3 regions of the Streptomyces sp. NPDC031274 genome follow, and region 3 is predicted to be linked to each of the others. Evidence: riboswitches for the same ligand, from Rfam matches in the RefSeq annotation. Region 3 holds a riboswitch; each other region holds the start of a gene.

Region 1 (6,044 bases), on a different contig from region 3:
GGCGCCAAGTTCGAGACGTTCGCGTACCTCGACCGCGTACTCGGTCTCGAAGTCGTCCGCGATATCGGCCGCTCGCATTCCGCCGACGTGTACCGGTGAGACGAGGCGGTGGCCGCCCCGAACCGAGCTTCTCGCGCAGGCGCCTGATGTGGACGGTGAGCGTGCCCGAGCGGGGGCAGTACGCTCCGGCGCGTCTGAGGCCGGCGCCCCGGTAAGGCCGTACCACTCGGCGGAGCGTCTCATTCCCGCATTCCAGGCGGATTCCGTCCGCCCTGGTCAGAGCCTGTCCTTGTGTTCCCGCGTTCCAACATCGCCGTTTGCTGTGGCGGTTGGGACGGTTCACTCCGCAAGGTCGGAGTGTCCAGGCCCGGCCACCGGTTCGGGTCGCGGACGGCTCAGTACGTGAAAGCCAAGCAAGGAGATGTCTATGAAGTCATGGCGCACTCGGATCGGTGTCGGCCTCGCCGTCGGCGCGGCGGCGGTCACCATCCCGCTGACCAGCACCACCGCCTTCGCCGCCGATCCCCCTGGTGCCGGCTGGGTCCCTGTCGGCGCTGAGGCCTATCCCTCGAAGGCGGCGTGTGAGGCGTCGGAGCTTCCGATGGCTCACGATGCCGGGTACAACGAGGTGTGGTGCGATGACAGCAAGACCATCATGCCCATCTTCTACCGCTGACGTCACTGACCGGTCTCCGCTCGGCGGGGACTCGTCCCGCTGACGTCGCTGCGAGCAAGTCCGCTGCCCCTGGCGTGTCGCGCCAGGGGCAGCACCCTTGTACCCATGTCATGCAGGATCACGACCCCCCGCGGCGCTCACCACGTGCAGTCGGCGTGGAGGTCGTGGATGCTGTCGGCGAGGAAGGCCCCGTCCTCATCGGGGTGCTCGGCCACGACCAGGCCGGTGGCGTCAAACTCCAGTTTCACCGTGCGGGGTTCCTCGTTCATCCGGGCAGACGAGACGCCTCTCACGGCGGATGCTGAGCCTACGGTCACACGTATCGGGACGGAGAAGGCAGCTGCCAACTGCAAGGAGAGCACGCATTCATGCGCACTCCGTATGTCGTCCCGGCATCTCGATTCCGGTGACTGACGTTCTGTGGCAAGGCTTCGCATCGTGCCGGTGCTCGTCGGCGTGTGGGGCGCGGCTCTACGGTCCCACCGCGCCCTGCACGAATCTCCGAAGGTGCGCGCGTGCCCCATCGGGCTGTTCGAGCCAAGGCTCGTGGCCGGCGCTGTCGATCCGCGTCAGGGGAACATTGAGCCGGTGCGCAAGGGACTCGAGTTCCGACAGCGGGCGGGGATCGTCAGCACCGCCGAGGATCTCCACCCGCTCCGGCAGGCACCTGCGCAGCGCGTCAAGGTGCTGGTCGAGTGGGTCCGCACGTGATTCCGCGCCGAGTTCACGGTTCATGACCCAGTTGACGGGACGGCGTTCGCGGGCCTCCTGCGCGGCCCAGTGCCAACGGCGTTCGGGATCGGCGTGGTCGGTGAACCAGGACAACGTGAGCAACTCGACTTCCTGGTCCTCGGAACGGTGCGGCAATTCCTGCAACTCGCGCAGCCGCTCCCCTTGCGGTGCCGACATGCGGCGCTCGCGTTCCGCTTGATACCCCGTACGCCACTCGCCGACGAACGGCCCGCACATCAGCAGCATCGCGGCCACCCGATCCGGGTGGGCCACGCAGAACCGGCCGGTCAGGGTGGCGCCGTACGAGTGTCCGATCAGCACAGCCTCAGGCACGTCCCACACGTCGAGAAGCTCAGCGAGATCGTCCACATGCCGGGCGAGGGTATGGCGGCCCTGCCACCGGGACTCGCCGGTGCCGCGCTGGTCGTAGCGGTACACGGGAGCGATGTCCGCGATCATGGTGGCGACGTCGCCCAGATAGTCCGGCAGGCCAGGGCCGCCGTGCAGCAGGATCACGGGCGGCTTCCGAGTCGTGTCGCCCAGCGCCATCCAGCGTATGTGAGCTTCGTCGGTCATCCGCGCAAGGCCCTGCGTCTCTGTCAGTTTCACCGTGGAGAACCTACCGATGTCCCGGGATCTCGAGCCGGCCCCGATGCACATGGACGGCTGGTGGGGCTCGCGGCTTCTGTCGCGAGGTCACGGAACTGAAGGCGCTCTTGGCCAGGCAGCTTGCGCGCGGTACGGTCTGTTCGATATCGACGACGGCAGGCGGAAGCCGGTGGAACTCCGGCACGGTCGCGCCACTGTGAACGAGGCATTTCCCCGTAGAGCGGGAGATGTCGCGTGAGTCAGACCCGCAGCTGTCGTCCTGTGCACCACCGAGATGGGACGCGAACTCCCGAGGAGGATCTGCCATGGCGCAGACCGTCGCCCAGTCGACAGCCACCACCCCTGCTCTTCCCGCCAAGTTGCCGATCGGCGCGATCGTCCCCTGGGCGGTCTTCTTCGGCATCTTGATGCTCGTCCTGCTGTACTTCGTCGGCGCGGAGCAGGGTGCCACCTCCGTGGTCAACGGCGCGGATGTTCACGAGTGGGTCCACGACGCCCGCCACCTGCTCGGCTTCCCCTGCCACTGACGAGGAAGACCGCGCACCCATGAACTCCGCAACTGTCAGAAGACTGCTTGTGCGGGGCATGCTCGCCGGCTTGGGCGCCGGCGTGCTCGCCCTTCTCGTCGCCTACTTCCTGGGCGAGCCCAGCGTCGACAACGCGATCGGTTTCGAAGAGGCACACGCCCCTGCCCACGAACACGAGGTCGAGCTGGTCAGCCGTAGCCTCCAGTCCACCGGCGGCCTCGCCACAGGTGTCCTGATCTACGGCGTGGCCTTCGGCGGCATCGCCGCCCTCGCCTACTGCTTCGCCCTCGGGCGCGTCGGCCGCTTCACCCCTCGTGCCACGGCCCTCCTGCTCTCCGGCACGGCCCTGCTCGCCGTATACGTCGTGCCGTTCCTGAAGTACCCGGCCAACCCGCCGTCCGTCGGCGACCCCGACACCATCAGCAAGCGCACGATCCTGTACTTCCTGATGATGGTGCTCAGCGTGCTCCTCGCGATCGCCGCCGTGATCCTCGGCAAGCGGCTCGCGCCCAGATGGGGCACCTGGTACGCCACTGTCGCGGCAGGCGCCTTCTTCACCCTGGTGATCGCTCTCGCGTATCAGTTCCTGCCGGTGATCAACGAGGTACCGAAGGACTTCCCCGCCGCTCTGCTGTGGCGGTTCCGCACCTCGGCGCTCGCCATCCAGCTCACTCTGTGGACTGGATTCGGGCTGATCTTCGGGGAGTTGGCGCAGCGTGTGCTGACTCCGCGACCGGAAGCGGCAGTATCGCCGGAGGCGACTTCCGCACCGCACTGAGACATTCACCTTCATGCCGAGCGGGTGTCCGAGACATCTCCGCGGACGCCGCGGGAGAGTTGGACAGCGGATGCCTCGGCTGCGCGCTCGCCGCACTGCTCCAGCGCCATCGAAACGGCCGCGGCGCGGGAGCCTCAGACAACGGGCAGATCTCGTCGTCGCGAGACGGGCAGCAGGCGGCTTGCGACCCCGGTGGCTGACGGCTCGCCTCGCCTCAATCCGGGCCGGGCATCCGCAGATGCCGCGGCATCAGTCTTCGGCGTCGGGCCGCTGCGTGCCGAGCGTCTCTCCGAGCCGCAGATTCCATCGCCCGGAGCGTCCGCTGATGTGGGTAGCCGTCAGTGGAGGCACGTCGAGCCGCCAGAAGGCCGCGGAGGGTGCTCTGAGGACCGTGACCACGACGGCCCGAACGATCTCCGGCTCCACCACGGCGAGGGTTCTGCCCGCGACCTCAGAAGCCGCGTCCAGCCAGGTGGCGACGCGCTCACAGAGGGCCAGTACCGATTCCCCGCCGGGAGGCGCGACGGCCGGGGCCGACAGCCAGCGGCTCACCGCTTCCGGCTCCCAGGTGCTGACTTCTTCGAGTGTTCTGCCCCGCCAGTGCCCCATGTCCAGAGCGCCCAATTCGGCTTGGTCCAGAGCCGCGAGACCGAGGGCCGACGCCGTTTCCCGGCAGCGCACAGTGGGCGAGGCCAACACCCGGTCAGCGGCGGGAAGCGTACCGGCGGCCGCTTTGGCGAGTGCGGTGCCCCGCGTGTCGAGCGGGCTGCCGTCGTCGAACCGGGCCTCCCGCAGGGATCGGCTCGTCGCCGGCGAGATCAAGGTGACGCGACTGGTCACGCCTTCGCTCCTGTTCTTCGTGCCGGGTGAGCGCGCACGACGTTCGCGTGGGATCGCAGCGGCGCACTATACGTGCGTCCGGCGGTGGCGAGTCGATCTGCTCTGTCGCACTGTCACAGGTTCCCCGGCCACCTGGTCGTCGATCAGCAGCACAGGACAGGGACGCGTTGTACGAGGTTGTTTCCGAAGCCTCCTCGGTTCCACGGCTGATCCAGGGGCTGGGTATGGCCGTCGGCGTCGGTTGCCCGGACGGTCAGGGTGTGGCGGCCGGCGGCCGCGGTCCAGTCGGTGTGCCAGGTCTGCCATCCCCAGCGGTGCGGCCCGCGGGGAGCGACCTCGGCGTCGATCCAGGTGCGGCCGTCGTCGGCGCTGACCTCGACCCGTGTCACTGGCCCGTACCCGGACCAGGCGCGTCCCTCCAGCACCACGGGCCCGGGGCGCACGACCCGTACACGTGACATGAAGTCCGGGAAGCCGGGCGGGATCAGCAGGGCGCGCGGGGCGATCAGGGTGACGGGCTCGCCCGGGTCGTCGGGAGACTGCCGGAAGCGGTACGCCACGGCCTGCTGGAAGCCGGTGAACGGGGTGTCGACGAGTTCCACGGCGCGGAGCCATTTGACGTGCGCCATGCCGTACCAGCCGGGTACCACGAGCCGCAGCGGGTAGCCGTGCTGGGGCGGCAGCGGGCCGCCGTTCATCGCGTACGCGAGCAGCACGTCCGCGTCCACGGGGAGTGGCAGGCTGCGCCGGTAGTCCTGCTCGACGCCACGCTCGACCCCGTGGTCGGCGCCCGTGAAGACGGCCTCGACCGCGCTGTCCTGGACCCCCGCCTCCGCGAGCACCGTCCGCAGAGGTACGCCCGTCCAGTCGGCGGTACCCACCGCTTCCACCAGCCAGGGCTGACTGACCGGGCGCGGGCTCAGGCGGGCACGGCCGTTGCCCGCGCACTCCATCGTGACCCGGTGAGTAACGGCCGGCAGCGCCCGCAACTCGTCAAGACCCAGTTCCAGGGGGGTACGGACCTGCCCGCCGATGGACAGCCGCCACGCGCCCGCGTCGACAGCGGGAATGTCGTAGTGGACCAGCACATAGTGGAGACCGAGCGGTGTGACGTCATAGCGCAGGGCCTCAAGCGGCAGCCCGTGATTACGTGCCGCGAGCGCCAGTTCTTCCTCGCCGATGCCCTCACCGGGAGCGGCGACGCGCCCCGGTGTGCTGACATCACCGAGCGATGTCCGCTTCATGCCTCCATGATGAGCCCGCACGGGCCGGACGCGCACGGGCGACCGGCTTCTTTTGGCCTTGAGGACTCATCCCGCTGGTGAGCAAGTTGTTGGTGGGACGGTTGTTGGTGGGGCTTTTGAGACGAACAGCGTCCAGCTGGCGGAGGTCACCTCGCCGTTGAGCAGCTGTGTGCTGCTCAACGACGCGGCGTTCGAGGAGGCGCGTGAGGCCGGAAAGTCCCTGATCCGCAAGGCGCGGATCGAGCGCGTTGGACAGGTGATTCTCGGGGGCGACAGGTTCTGCCCCCGAAGGAGGAGACAGATGCTCAGGGCATTGGGTGGGACAGCTCGATGTCGAGGGCCTCGGTGCCGGGGCCAGTGACGCGCAACGGGGTGGAGAGAGGCGGGTAGCCGCTGGCGATGACGGAGTACTCACCGGTGTCCAGGTCCGTGAAGGCGTACACACCCTCCGCGTCGGTGGTGGCCGTCGCCGCGACGTTGCCGGCCGCGTCGACGAGGGTGACGCGGGCGTCCGGCAGCAGGCGCTGGTCGGCTCCGGAGCGCACCTCGCCCCGGAGCCAGGTGCCGGAGACGAGGGCGATCTCCACCCGGCCGGGTCCGCCGTCGCCGACGATGACGGGGGCGGCGGCCGGCCGGTG
Region 2 (6,044 bases), on a different contig from region 3:
CGTCCGTGTCGACGCCGACCGCGTCCCGCGGCCCCAGGCGGTCGTACGGCATGCCGCTCGGGGTGACCAGGATCGTGCCGCCGACCCGCACCGAGACGTTGCCCGACGTGCCCACCACCAGGCCGTCCGTCACCGTCCTGCGGGCAGCCGCCACCAGCTCGCCCCACGCCCGCTCCACCGCGTCCTGCCGAACTTCGTCCCGCTGCTCCGTCATGCCGCGATCCTGCCAGCCGTGAGGCGCGGCACCGTAGGGGCGGAGGCAGGGAGTCCGTAAGAGTACAAATGTGCATACATCCCTCCCTGGCATTGATTGGCTTGCCATCGGCGGCCATCGACTGCCATCCGATGGTCTTCCAGTACTCTCCGGAAGAATTTGTCCCGCACGTCGCAGTCCGGGAGGAAATATGGCTCATGACCACAAACCGTCCCGTCGCCGCGCGCGCGTCATCGCGGCCTCAGTAGTGACTCTGGCCCTTGGGTGGACCGTCCTCGCCGAGATTCCGGTTTCGGCGGCGGGCAAGCCCAGGGGGCACGACGTCTCGTCGCACCAGAAGCGAGTCAACTGGCACAAGGCGAAGAGCAAGGGCGCACGCTTCGTCTACATCAAGGCCACCGAGTCCTACACGTACCGCAATCCTCGCTTCAAGCAGCAGTACAACGGCTCCCGCAAAGCGGGCATCCTCCGCGGCGCGTACCACTTCGCCGTGCCGAGCAAGTCCTCGGGCAAGAAGCAGGCCGCCTATTTCATGAGGCACGGTGGACGGTGGAGCGCAGACGGCCGGACGCTGCCGCCGGCCCTCGACATCGAGCACAATCCGTACGGCAAGCGGAAGTGCTACGGCATCAGCAAGCGGGGCATGGTCCACTGGATCAAGTCGTTCAGCAACGAGGTGAAGCGGCAGACGGGACGGCGTCCCGTGATCTACACGACCACCAGGTGGTGGAACAAGTGCACAGGCGGCAGCCGTGCCTTCGCGGCGCATCACGCGCTGTGGCTCGCGCGCTGGTCGGCGGGGTCGGGGTCGCTGCCCAGGGGCTGGTCGTACCTGACCTTCTGGCAGTACGACAACGGCGGCAGGCTGCCAGGTGATCAGAATCTCTTCAACGGCTCGCTGAGCCAGCTGAAGAGGTTCGCCCGAGGGTAGCCACGCGCTGCCGGACACCCTCGGAACCCCGCATTCCAGGCCTCTGGAAGCTCACGTTCCAGGCCTCGCGACGCCACTCCGGGCGATCTTCGTCAGGGCCACGACGGAACCGGAGTGGCAGTGCCCCGAATTGGGTCACCGCACGGCCCGACCCAGTTCACTTTCCGTTCACTCAGCTTGCCTACGTTCCACTTGCCACTGACGTCCAACAGAAGCCTGGGTAAATGGAACACATCACGCTTCTCCTCGGGATCGTGATCGTTACCGCTCTCGTGTTCGACTTCACGAACGGTTTCCACGACACAGCCAACGCGATGGCCACCACCATCTCGACTGGCGCCCTCAAGCCCAAGACGGCGGTGGCCATGTCCGCCGTGCTGAACCTCGTCGGCGCTTTCCTGTCGATCGAAGTCGCCAAGACGATCTCTGGCGGCATCGTCAACGAGGACGGACTGAAGACAGAGGTGATCTTCGCCGCCCTGGTGGGCGCGATCCTCTGGAATCTCCTGACCTGGCTGGTGGGCCTGCCCTCCAGTTCCTCCCACGCGCTCTTCGGCGGCCTCATCGGCGCCGCGGTCATGTCGATGGGCTGGTCGTCGATCAACGGCGGCACCGTCGTCACCAAGATCCTGCTCCCCGCGATCGCCGCGCCCCTCGTCGCCGGCATCGCCGCGACGCTGGCCACGCGCCTGACGTACCGCATCGGGCGCAACACCGACACCAAGGCGACCGCCAAGGGCTACCGCGCCGGTCAGATCGCCTCCGCGGGCCTCGTCTCGCTGGCGCACGGCACGAACGACGCGCAGAAGACCATGGGCATCATCACGCTCGCCCTGATCACCGGCGGCGTCCTGAACCCGGGCGCCAACCCCCCGATGTGGGTCATCGTCTCGGCCGGCATCGCCATCGCCCTCGGCACCTACCTCGGTGGCTGGCGCATCATCCGCACGATGGGCAAGGGTCTGACGGACCTCGCGCCGCAGCAGGGCTTCGCCGCCCAGACCAGCGCCGCGACCGCGATCCTGGCCTCCTCGCACATCGGCTTCTCGCTCTCCACCACCCAGGTCTGCTCGGGCGCCGTGATGGGCGCGGGCCTCGGCCGCAAGGGCGGTGTGGTCCGCTGGTCCACGGCGACGCGCATGTTCGTCGCCTGGGGCCTCACGCTCCCGGCCGCCGGTCTGGTCGGCGCGGGCGCCGAGTTCCTCACCAAGCAGGGCCCCTGGGGCGTCGCGGCGACCGCCACGCTCCTGGTGGCCGGCTCCGCCGTCATCTGGGCGCTGTCCCGGCGCGACGCCGTCGACCACACGAACGTCGCCGACGACGAGATCGGCGGCTCCCCGGCCGCCGAGCCCGCCGGTGTCGTGACCACCGCGATCGCCGCCGTCACGCCGCCGCCCACCGGCTCGGCCGTGACGACCGCGGACGTCGACCTCGTCAAGGCCACCATCCCGGCCCCGACCCCGACTCCGACCGGCACCGTGGCGGACCCCGCCCGGCCCGCCACGGTGTAAGGACAAGTCAGCATGAACATCGACTGGGCAGCTCTCGGCTCCGTGTTCGGAGTCAGCCTCGCGGTGACGGTGGCCCTGGTGGGCCTGTTCACCCTCGGCATCGTCGGCCTCTCCAAGCGCGAGGCGGCAACGTCCGGCGCCGCTTCGACCGCTTCCACCGCTTCCACCGCGGGCGGGCCCCCGATGGCGGCACGCACGGGCGCGTACGTGTGCTTCGCGCTCTGCGCGGCGGCGGTGGCGTACGGGATCTCTCTGATCGTCGCCTGACGATCGCAGCTCCGGGTGGGGTGCGGGACGCTTCGGCGGCCCGCACCCCACCTCTGTGCGCGGGCCCGGTGAGGGTTCCGGCGAGAGGCCCGGCTGTGGGCCTCGGCACACTCTCCCGCCCCAGGTCAACGGCAAGTTGACGGGCGTTCGCGGGCGTGGTGGACTGCCGGAGCCATTACGGCGGCAGAAGAGGAAGCCGGTGCGAATCCGGCGCGGTCCCGCCACTGTCATCGAGGAGACGACTCCTCGGAAGCCAGGAACTCTCGCCGCCGATCTCGTCGAATCAGGGCGCGGACACCCTGAGTGAGGACATATCGCCATGTGCGGCCGCCCGTTGCCGGTCTCTGTGCCCCCGCCTGTCCAGGCCGGGCCCCTCGCTCCCCTCCGCGTCACGGCCGGCTGAAGCCATGCGTGCCGATCGCGACTTCGCGTACGGCGCCGCCGCCGGCCTCCTCGGTGATCTGTTCCTCGGCGATCCTCGCCGCGGGCATCCGGTCGCCGCGTTCGGCCGGGCCGCGGGAGCCGTCGAGCGTGTGCTGTGGCGTGACCACCGCGGGTGGGGCGCCCTGCACGCCGTGGTGTGCGCCGGGGGCGCGGCCGGTGCCGCCGCCCTCGCCTCTTCCCTTGTACGTGACTCACGCGCCGCATCCGTCGCGCTGACCGCCGCCACCACCTGGGCCGTGGTCGGCGGGACCTCGCTCGGCCGCGAGGCGCGGGCCGTCGGCGGTGCGCTCGCCGCCGGGGACATCGAGGTGGCCAGGGAGCGCCTTCCGCATCTGTGCGGGCGGGATCCGCAGGCGCTCGACGCCGATGGCATCGCGCGGGCCGTGGTCGAGTCCGTCGCCGAGAACACGTCCGACGCGGTCGTCGGCGCCTTGGTGTGGGGTGCGCTCGGCGGGGTTCCCGGGCTTGTCGCCTTCCGGGCCGTGAACACGCTCGACGCCATGGTCGGGCACAAGTCGGTGAAGTACCGGAGGTACGGGTGGGCCTCCGCGCGGCTCGACGATGTTCTGGGGTGGCCCGGGGCCCGGCTCACCGCGGTGCTCGCGGCTGCCGCCGGGGATGCGCCGCGAGGAGCCCTGAAGGCCTGGCGTGCGGACGCGGCCAAGCATCCGAGCCCCAACGCGGGGCCCGTCGAGACCGCCTTCGCCGGGGCGTTGGGGGTACGGCTCGGGGGGACCCTCTCGTACGGGGGCCGGGTCGAGCACCGGCCTGTCCTGAACGGGGACGGGCGGGACGTCGAAGTCGCCGACATCGAGCGGGCCGTGAAGCTTTCGCGACGGGTCGGGCTGCTCGCCCTGGGGGTCGCGGCCGTGGTGAGCACTATGCGGAAAGGCAGGGCCTGATGAGTGGTGGGCTGCTCGTTGCCGGGACCACGTCCGACGCGGGGAAGAGCGTGATCACCGCCGGGATCTGCCGGTGGCTGACCCGCAAGGGGGTCTCCGTCGCGCCCTTCAAGGCGCAGAACATGTCCCTCAACTCCTTCGTCACACGCGAAGGCGCCGAGATCGGGCGGGCCCAGGCCATGCAGGCGCAGGCCGCGCGGGTCGAGCCGAGCGCGCTGATGAACCCCGTGCTGCTCAAGCCGGGCAGTGACCGCAGCAGCCAGGTCGTCCTCATGGGCAAGCCCGTCGGCGAGATGAGCGCGCGTGGCTACCACGGAGGGCGCCAGGAGCAGCTGCTCTCCACCGTCGTGGGATGCCTCGAAGAACTTCGGGGCAGCTATGACGCCGTGATCTGCGAAGGCGCGGGCAGTCCCGCGGAGATCAATCTGCGGCGTACGGACATCGTGAACATGGGGATCGCGCGGGCCGCCCGCTTCCCGGTCCTCGTGGTCGGCGACATCGACCGCGGCGGCGTCTTCGCCTCGTTCTTCGGTACGACCGCGCTGCTCAGCGCCGAGGACCAGAAACTGGTCGCCGGTTATCTCGTCAACAAGTTCCGGGGCGACGTCTCACTGCTCGAACCCGGGCTCGACATGCTGCACGGGCTCACCGGGCGGCGCACGTTCGGTGTGCTGCCCTTCCAGCACGGCCTCGGCATCGATGAGGAGGACGGCCTTCGGGTGTCCCTGCGGGGCGCCGTGCGGGAGTCCGTCGTCGCTCCCCCGGTCGGTGAGGACGTGCTGCGGGTCGCCGTCTGTGCCCTGCCACTGATGTCGAACTTCACGGACGTGGACGCCCTGGCCGCCGAACCCGGCGTCGTGGTGCGGTTCGTGGACCGCGCCGATGAGCTGGTCGACGCCGATCTCGTGGTCGTACCGGGGACGCGCGGCACCGTCCGCGCCCTTCAGTGGCTGCGCGAGCGCGGTCTCGCGGACGCCATCGCGCGGCGCGCCGCCGAGGGGCGGCCCGTGCTCGGTATCTGCGGTGGCTTCCAGGTGCTCGGCGAGCACATCGAGGACGACGTGGAGTCGCGGGCAGGAGCCGTGGACGGGCTCGGCCTGCTGCCCGTGCGCGTGCGGTTCGCGCGCGAGAAGACCCTCGCGCGGCCGGTCGGCGAGGCGCTCGGCGAACCCGTCGAGGGGTACGAGATCCATCACGGCGTCGCCGAAGTCCTGGGCGGTGAGGCCTTCTTGGACGGCTGCCGCGTCGGCGAGGTGTGGGGCACGCACTGGCACGGCTCGCTGGAGAGCGACGCGTTCCGGCGCCGCTTCTTGACCGAGGTCGCCCGCGCCGCCGGGCGCCGCTTCGTGCCCGCGCCCGACACCAGCTTCGCCGCACTGCGCGAGGAGCAGCTCGACCTGCTCGGCGACCTGATCGAGCAGCATGCGGACACGGACGCGCTGCTCCGCCTGATCGAGACCGGCGCCCCGTCCGGCCTCCCCTTCATCGCACCCGGGGCGCCCGCACGACCGGCGGAGGGGGACGGGTGAGAGCCGCCGCCCCCTGCCCCGCCCTGAACCACGTAATGGAGGCCTTGTGAGTACCCCCTATCCGTTCACCGCCCTCGTCGGGCAGGACGACCTGCGGCTCGCCCTGCTGCTCAACGCCGTCTCGCCCGCCGTCGGCGGTGTGCTCGTGCGCGGGGAGAAGGGCACCGCCAAGTCCACCGCCGTGCGAGCCCTTTCGGCCTTGCTGCCGCAGGTGCCCGTCGTCGCCGGATGCCGCTTCTCCTGTGA
Region 3 (6,044 bases):
CTGTGGCAGCGTGACCAGCGCGCCCGCAAGGCCGAGCAGGCCCAGGGGGGTGCGACCCGATGAACGAGCTCGCAGCGGACACGGGCGGCGTCAACGGCATCGCCCTCGCCGTCTTCATCTTCTTCTTCGTCGCCGTCACGGCGATGGGCTTCCTGGCCGCGCGCTGGCGCAAGGCCGAGACCGAGAGCCTGGACGAATGGGGCCTCGGCGGCCGGTCGTTCGGCACCTGGGTCACGTGGTTCCTGCTCGGCGGCGACCTCTACACGGCCTATACGTTCGTGGCCGTCCCCGCGGCGATCTACGCGGCGGGCGCGGCCGGCTTCTTCGCCGTGCCGTACACGATCCTCGTCTACCCGCTGATCTTCACCTTCCTGCCGCGCCTGTGGTCCGTCTCGCACAAGCACGGATACGTGACCACCTCCGACTTCGTGCGCGGACGCTTCGGCTCCAAGGGGCTCTCCCTTGCCGTCGCGGTCACCGGCATCCTCGCCACGATGCCGTACATCGCGCTCCAGCTCGTCGGCATCCAGGCCGTGCTCGACGTGATGGGCGTCGGCGGCGGTCCGGACACGAACTGGTTCATCAAGGACCTGCCGCTCCTGATCGCGTTCGCGGTGCTCGCCGCGTACACGTACTCGTCGGGTCTGCGCGCCCCCGCGCTGATCGCGTTCGTGAAGGACGGCCTGATCTATCTCGTCATCGCCGTCGCGATCATCTACATCCCGATCAAGCTCGGCGGCTTCGACAGCATCTTCCAGGCGGCGAACGAGAAATTCTCGGCGGCGAACGAGGCGGCGGGCAAGCCCGTTGCGGGTCTCGCGCCGGGCCACACCGGGCAGTGGACGTACGCCACGCTCGCGCTCGGCTCCGCGCTCGCGCTGTTCATGTACCCGCACTCGATCACGGCGACCCTCTCCTCCAAGAGCCGCAACGTGATCCGCCGCAACACCACGATCCTGCCGCTCTACTCCCTGATGCTCGGCCTGCTCGCGCTGCTCGGCTTCATGGCGATCGCGGCCGGGGTCAAGGTGGAGAACGGGCAGCTGGCGATTCCGCAGCTGTTCGAGAACATGTTCCCCGACTGGTTCACGGGCGTGGCCTTCGCCGCCATCGGCATCGGCGCCCTCGTGCCCGCCGCCATCATGTCGATCGCGGCAGCGAATCTCTTCACCAGGAACATCTACAAGGACTTCCTCAAGCCGGACGCGACACCCGAGCAGGAGACCAAGGTCTCCAAGCTGGTCTCGCTCCTGGTGAAGGTCGGCGCGCTCGCCTTCGTCCTCACCATGGACAAGACGGTCGCGATCAACTTCCAGCTCCTGGGCGGCATCTGGATCCTGCAGACCATGCCCGCGCTGGTCGGCGGCCTGTTCACGCGGTGGTTCCACCGCTGGGCGCTGCTCGCGGGCTGGGCGGTCGGCATGGTCTACGGGACGGTCGCCGCCTACGGTGTCGCCTCGCCGACGCAGAAGCACTTCGGCGGCTCGTCCGACGAGATCCCCGGAATCGGCGAGATCGGCTACATCGGCCTCACGGCGTTCGTCCTGAACCTGGTGGTCACCGTGGTCATGACGTTCGTCCTGCGCGCCGCCAAGGCACCTGACGGCATCGACGAGACCTCTCCCGGCGACTACACGGCGGACGCGGGCGACCCCGGCGTCGTGGAGGAGCTTCCGCCGGCCACGGTGGGGGCGCCGGGCGGGCACTGAGTCCCCCGCGTACACCGATCACCGTCTGACACGGGCCGCCGGTTCTCCGGCGGCCCGTTGGCGTTCCCGTGTCCTCACAAGGCCACACCGACACAAGATATGGGGCTGCCGCCCAGAGCCAGCACAAGATGTATGCTCGTGCTCGCTGTCGCCGCAGGGGAATCCGGTGCAAGTCCGGAACTGTCCCGCAACGGTGTATGAGTACGCATTTGTCGTGCCCACGAGTCCGAAGACCTGTCGACAGCGCACCCGTTCCGTCCGGTCCGGGTGCCGACGACGTCCGGGCCTCGTGGAATGGGCTGGTGGACGCGGAGCGCAGCCCTGCCCTGGGCGCCCCCGTGTGTCACTCACCCCTCCCCAAGGCCCAGAGCCGAGCGAGGGAGTGCTCCACGTGACCATCGCGCCAGCCGAACCTGCGTCAGCGCAGACCACCGACGGGCAGCAGACCACCGTTGGTCAGCAGACCGGCGACGGCCCGGGAACCGCGCTGCTGCGCACCCTGACCGACCTCACCGCCGACCTCCCCGACGCCGACCCCGGCCGGGTCGCCGCCGCCGCGCTGCGCGGCCGTTCGGCCAAGGCGGATCTGGCGGAGCTGCGGGAGCTCGCGACCGAGGCGGCCGCCGGGCTCATCTCCGAGGACCCGACGTACTCGCAGCTCGCGGCCAGGCTCCTCAGCCTCAGCATCCGGGACGAGGCCGCGTCGCAGGGCGTGCGCTCCTTCTCCGACTCGGTCGCCGTGGGGCACCGCGAGGGCCTGATCGCGGACCGCACCGCCGCGTTCGTCGTCGACCACGCGGACCGTCTGGACGGTCTCGTGGAGGACGCCCTTCAGGACGGCGCCGACTTCCGCTTCGGCTACTTCGGCCTGCGCACCCTGCACAGCCGCTATCTCCTTCGCCACCCGATCACCCGGCACGTCATCGAGACCCCGCAGCACTTCATGCTGCGCGTCGCGAGCGGTCTCGCCGAGACTGCATCTGATTCAACGACGGTCAGCGCGCGCTCGGTGGACGAGGTCGCATCCCTGTACCGCCTGATGAGCCGCCTGGACTACCTGCCGTCATCGCCGACGCTCTTCAACTCCGGCACCCGCCACCCGCAGATGTCCTCCTGCTACCTCCTCGACTCGCCCCTGGACGAGCTGGACTCCATCTACGACCGCTACCACCAGGTCGCGCGCCTCTCCAAGCACGCGGGCGGCATCGGCCTCTCGTACTCCCGCATCCGTGCCCGCGGTTCGCTGATCCGCGGCACGAACGGGCACTCCAACGGCATCGTGCCGTTCCTCAAGACCCTGGACGCCTCCGTCGCCGCCGTGAACCAGGGCGGCCGACGCAAGGGCGCCGCCGCGGTCTACCTGGAGACCTGGCACTCCGACATCGAGGAGTTCCTGGAGCTGCGCGACAACACGGGTGAGGACCAGCGCCGTACGCACAACCTCAACCTCGCGCACTGGATCCCGGACGAGTTCATGCGCCGGGTCGCAGCCGACCAGGACTGGTCGCTGTTCTCGCCCGCCGACGTGCCCGAGCTGGTCGACCTGTGGGGCGACGAGTTCGACGCCGCCTACCGCAAGGCCGAGGCCGCAGGGCTCGCCCGCAAGACCATCCCCGCCCGCGATCTGTACGGCCGCATGATGCGCACCCTCGCGCAGACCGGCAACGGCTGGATGACCTTCAAGGACGCCGCCAACCGCACCGCCAACCAGACGGCGGAGCCCGGCCACACCGTCCACTCCTCCAACCTCTGCACGGAGATCCTGGAGGTGACGGACGACGGCGAGACGGCCGTCTGCAACCTGGGTTCGGTGAACCTCGGCGCCTTCGTGGACAAGGCCGCCGGTGACATCGACTGGGAGCGGCTCGACGAGACCGTCCGCACCGCCGTCACCTTCCTCGACCGCGTGGTCGACATCAACTTCTACCCGACCGAGCAGGCCGGGCGCTCCAACGCCAGGTGGCGTCCGGTGGGCCTGGGCGCCATGGGGCTGCAGGACGTCTTCTTCCAGCTGAAGCTGCCCTTCGACTCCCCCGCCGCGCGCGCCCTTTCCACGCGCATCGCCGAGCGCATCATGCTCGCCGCGTACGAGGCCTCCGCCGATCTCGCCGAGCGCAACGGCCCTGTGCCCGCCTGGGAGAAGACGCGCACCGCGCGCGGCGTGCTGCACCCCGACCACTACGGCGTCGAGCTGACCTGGCCCGAGCGCTGGGCCGCGCTGCGGGAACGTATCGCCACGACCGGTATGCGCAACTCGCTGCTCCTCGCCATCGCGCCGACCGCCACGATCGCCTCCATCGCGGGCGTCTACGAGTGCATCGAGCCGCAGGTCTCCAACCTCTTCAAGCGCGAGACGCTCTCCGGCGAGTTCCTCCAGGTCAACGCCTACCTGGTGGAGGAGCTGAAACGGCTCGGCGTCTGGGACGCGCAGACCCGCGAGGCGCTGCGCGAGGCCAGTGGCTCCGTGCAGGGCTTCAGCTGGATCCCGGCGGAGGTGCGCGACCTCTACCGCACCGCGTGGGAGATCCCGCAGCGCGGTCTGATCGACATGGCCGCCGCGCGCACGCCGTTCCTCGACCAGGCGCAGTCCCTGAACCTGTTCCTGGAGACGCCGACCATCGGCAAGCTCTCGTCGATGTACGCCTACGCCTGGCAGCAGGGTCTGAAGACGACGTACTACCTGCGTTCGCGCCCGGCGACCCGGATCGCCCGCGCGGCGGCGGGCCGCACCGAGGCCGCCGAGCCCGCTCCCGCCAACGCCCCCGTACCCGCCCAGGTCTCGGCCGAAGAAGCCGTCGCCTGCTCCCTGGAAAACCCCGAGTCCTGCGAGGCCTGCCAGTAATGTCCAGCACCACCAACTCCGAGAAGAACCTCCTCGACCCGGGCTTCGAGCTGACCCTGCGTCCCATGCGCTACCCGGACTTCTACGAGCGCTACCGGGACGCGATCAAGAACACCTGGACCGTCGAGGAGGTCGACCTCCACTCGGACGTCGCCGACCTCGCCAAGCTCTCGCCCGGCGAGCAGCACATGATCGGCCGCCTGGTCGCGTTCTTCGCGACCGGCGACTCGATCGTCTCCAACAACCTCGTGCTCACGCTCTACAAGCACATCAACTCCCCCGAGGCCCGGCTCTACTTGAGCCGCCAGCTCTTCGAGGAGGCCGTGCACGTCCAGTTCTATCTGACGCTGCTCGACACCTATCTGCCCGACCCGGAGGACCGCGCCGCGGCCTTCGACGCGGTCGAGGAGATCCCCTCCATCCGCGAGAAGGCGGAGTTCTGCTTCAAGTGGATGGACTCCGTCGAGAAGATGGACCAGCTGGAGAGCAAGGCCGACCGGCGCCGCTTCCTGCTGAACCTGATCTGCTTCGCGGCGTGCATCGAGGGGCTCTTCTTCTACGGTGCCTTCGCCTACGTCTACTGGTTCCGCTCGCGCGGTCTGCTGCACGGCCTGGCGACCGGCACGAACTGGGTGTTCCGTGACGAGACGATGCACATGAGCTTCGCCTTCGACGTCGTCGACACCGTCCGCAAGGAGGAGCCGGAGCTCTTCGACGACGCGCTCCAGACGCAGGTCACCGACATGCTCAAGGAGGCCGTCGAGGCCGAGCTGCAGTTCGCGCGCGACCTCTGCGGTGAGGGCCTGCCCGGCATGAACACCGACTCGATGCGTGAGTACCTTCAGTGCGTCGCCGACCAGCGGCTCCAGCGGCTCGGGTTCGCGCCGGTCTACGGCTCCTCAAACCCGTTCTCGTTCATGGAGCTCCAGGGAGTCCAGGAGCTGACCAACTTCTTCGAGCGGCGCCCGTCGGCCTACCAGGTCGCGGTCGAGGGTTCGGTCTCCTTCGACGACGAGTTCTAGCCCCACCGAGCTGCGGGAGACGGCGGACGCCGCCTCCCGCAGCTCGCGGTCGATCCGGCGGTCGTGGACGTACCCGACGAGCGAGGGTACGGCCAGGAGGAGGAAGACGGTCAGGACGGTCGCGTAATCGAGGATTGCGTTCATGTCCTTACTGTCCTGCGGTCCCGGCGGAAGCGTCAGTGGCAGGACTGCCACACACCATCGACTTACTGCCAGCCCTGCGGCACACTGGCAGACATGCTGAGGAACGTGGCCGTCGTGCTGCTCGACGGTGTGAATCCCTTCGAACTCGGCGTCGTCTGCGAGGTGTTCGGCCTCGACCGGAGCGACGCGGGTCTTCCGGTGTACGACTTCGCGGTGGTCGCCGCGGAGGACGGACCCCTGAGCAATCACGCGGGGTTCACGATCACCACTCCGTACGGCCTCGACCGGCTCGAAGAGGCCGACCTCATCGCCGTGCCCGCGGGCCAG

Evidence for each region. Region 3 has a riboswitch for cobalamin ahead of ACZ5CR_RS12745 (ribonucleoside-diphosphate reductase subunit alpha). Riboswitches for the same ligand answer to the same signal wherever they lie in the genome.
Region 1: another riboswitch for cobalamin. It lies ahead of ACZ5CR_RS01420 (CbtB domain-containing protein); the one in region 3 lies ahead of ACZ5CR_RS12745 (ribonucleoside-diphosphate reductase subunit alpha).
Region 2: another riboswitch for cobalamin. It lies ahead of ACZ5CR_RS30960 (cobalamin biosynthesis protein); the one in region 3 lies ahead of ACZ5CR_RS12745 (ribonucleoside-diphosphate reductase subunit alpha).

Annotation. Positions count from the first base shown of each region.
Region 1 covers NZ_JBVIHP010000001.1:303,335-309,378, forward strand. Annotated here, with positions in the region: gene ACZ5CR_RS01400 (hypothetical protein) at 1-99, shown strand, start outside; gene ACZ5CR_RS01405 (hypothetical protein) at 428-676, shown strand; gene ACZ5CR_RS01410 (hypothetical protein) at 814-945, opposite strand; gene ACZ5CR_RS01415 (alpha/beta fold hydrolase) at 1,148-2,017, opposite strand; cobalamin riboswitch at 2,128-2,266, shown strand; gene ACZ5CR_RS01420 (CbtB domain-containing protein) at 2,323-2,544, shown strand; gene ACZ5CR_RS01425 (CbtA family protein) at 2,564-3,322, shown strand; gene ACZ5CR_RS01430 (histidine phosphatase family protein) at 3,572-4,162, opposite strand; gene ACZ5CR_RS01435 (sulfite oxidase) at 4,306-5,406, opposite strand; gene ACZ5CR_RS01440 (MFS transporter) at 5,712-6,044, opposite strand, start outside.
Region 2 covers NZ_JBVIHP010000022.1:116,153-122,196, reverse strand. Annotated here, with positions in the region: gene ACZ5CR_RS30980 (class II aldolase/adducin family protein) at 1-214, opposite strand, end outside; gene ACZ5CR_RS30975 (lysozyme) at 405-1,145, shown strand; gene ACZ5CR_RS30970 (inorganic phosphate transporter) at 1,370-2,656, shown strand; gene ACZ5CR_RS30965 (hypothetical protein) at 2,669-2,923, shown strand; cobalamin riboswitch at 3,066-3,208, shown strand; gene ACZ5CR_RS30960 (cobalamin biosynthesis protein) at 3,331-4,269, shown strand; gene ACZ5CR_RS30955 (cobyric acid synthase) at 4,269-5,798, shown strand; gene ACZ5CR_RS30950 (putative cobaltochelatase) at 5,845-6,044, shown strand, end outside.
Region 3 covers NZ_JBVIHP010000006.1:209,896-215,939, forward strand. Annotated here, with positions in the region: gene ACZ5CR_RS12735 (DUF3311 domain-containing protein) at 1-63, shown strand, start outside; gene mctP (monocarboxylate uptake permease MctP) at 60-1,709, shown strand; cobalamin riboswitch at 1,842-1,965, shown strand; gene ACZ5CR_RS12745 (ribonucleoside-diphosphate reductase subunit alpha) at 2,101-4,551, shown strand; gene ACZ5CR_RS12750 (ribonucleotide-diphosphate reductase subunit beta) at 4,551-5,573, shown strand; gene ACZ5CR_RS12755 (helix-turn-helix domain-containing protein) at 5,811-6,044, shown strand, end outside.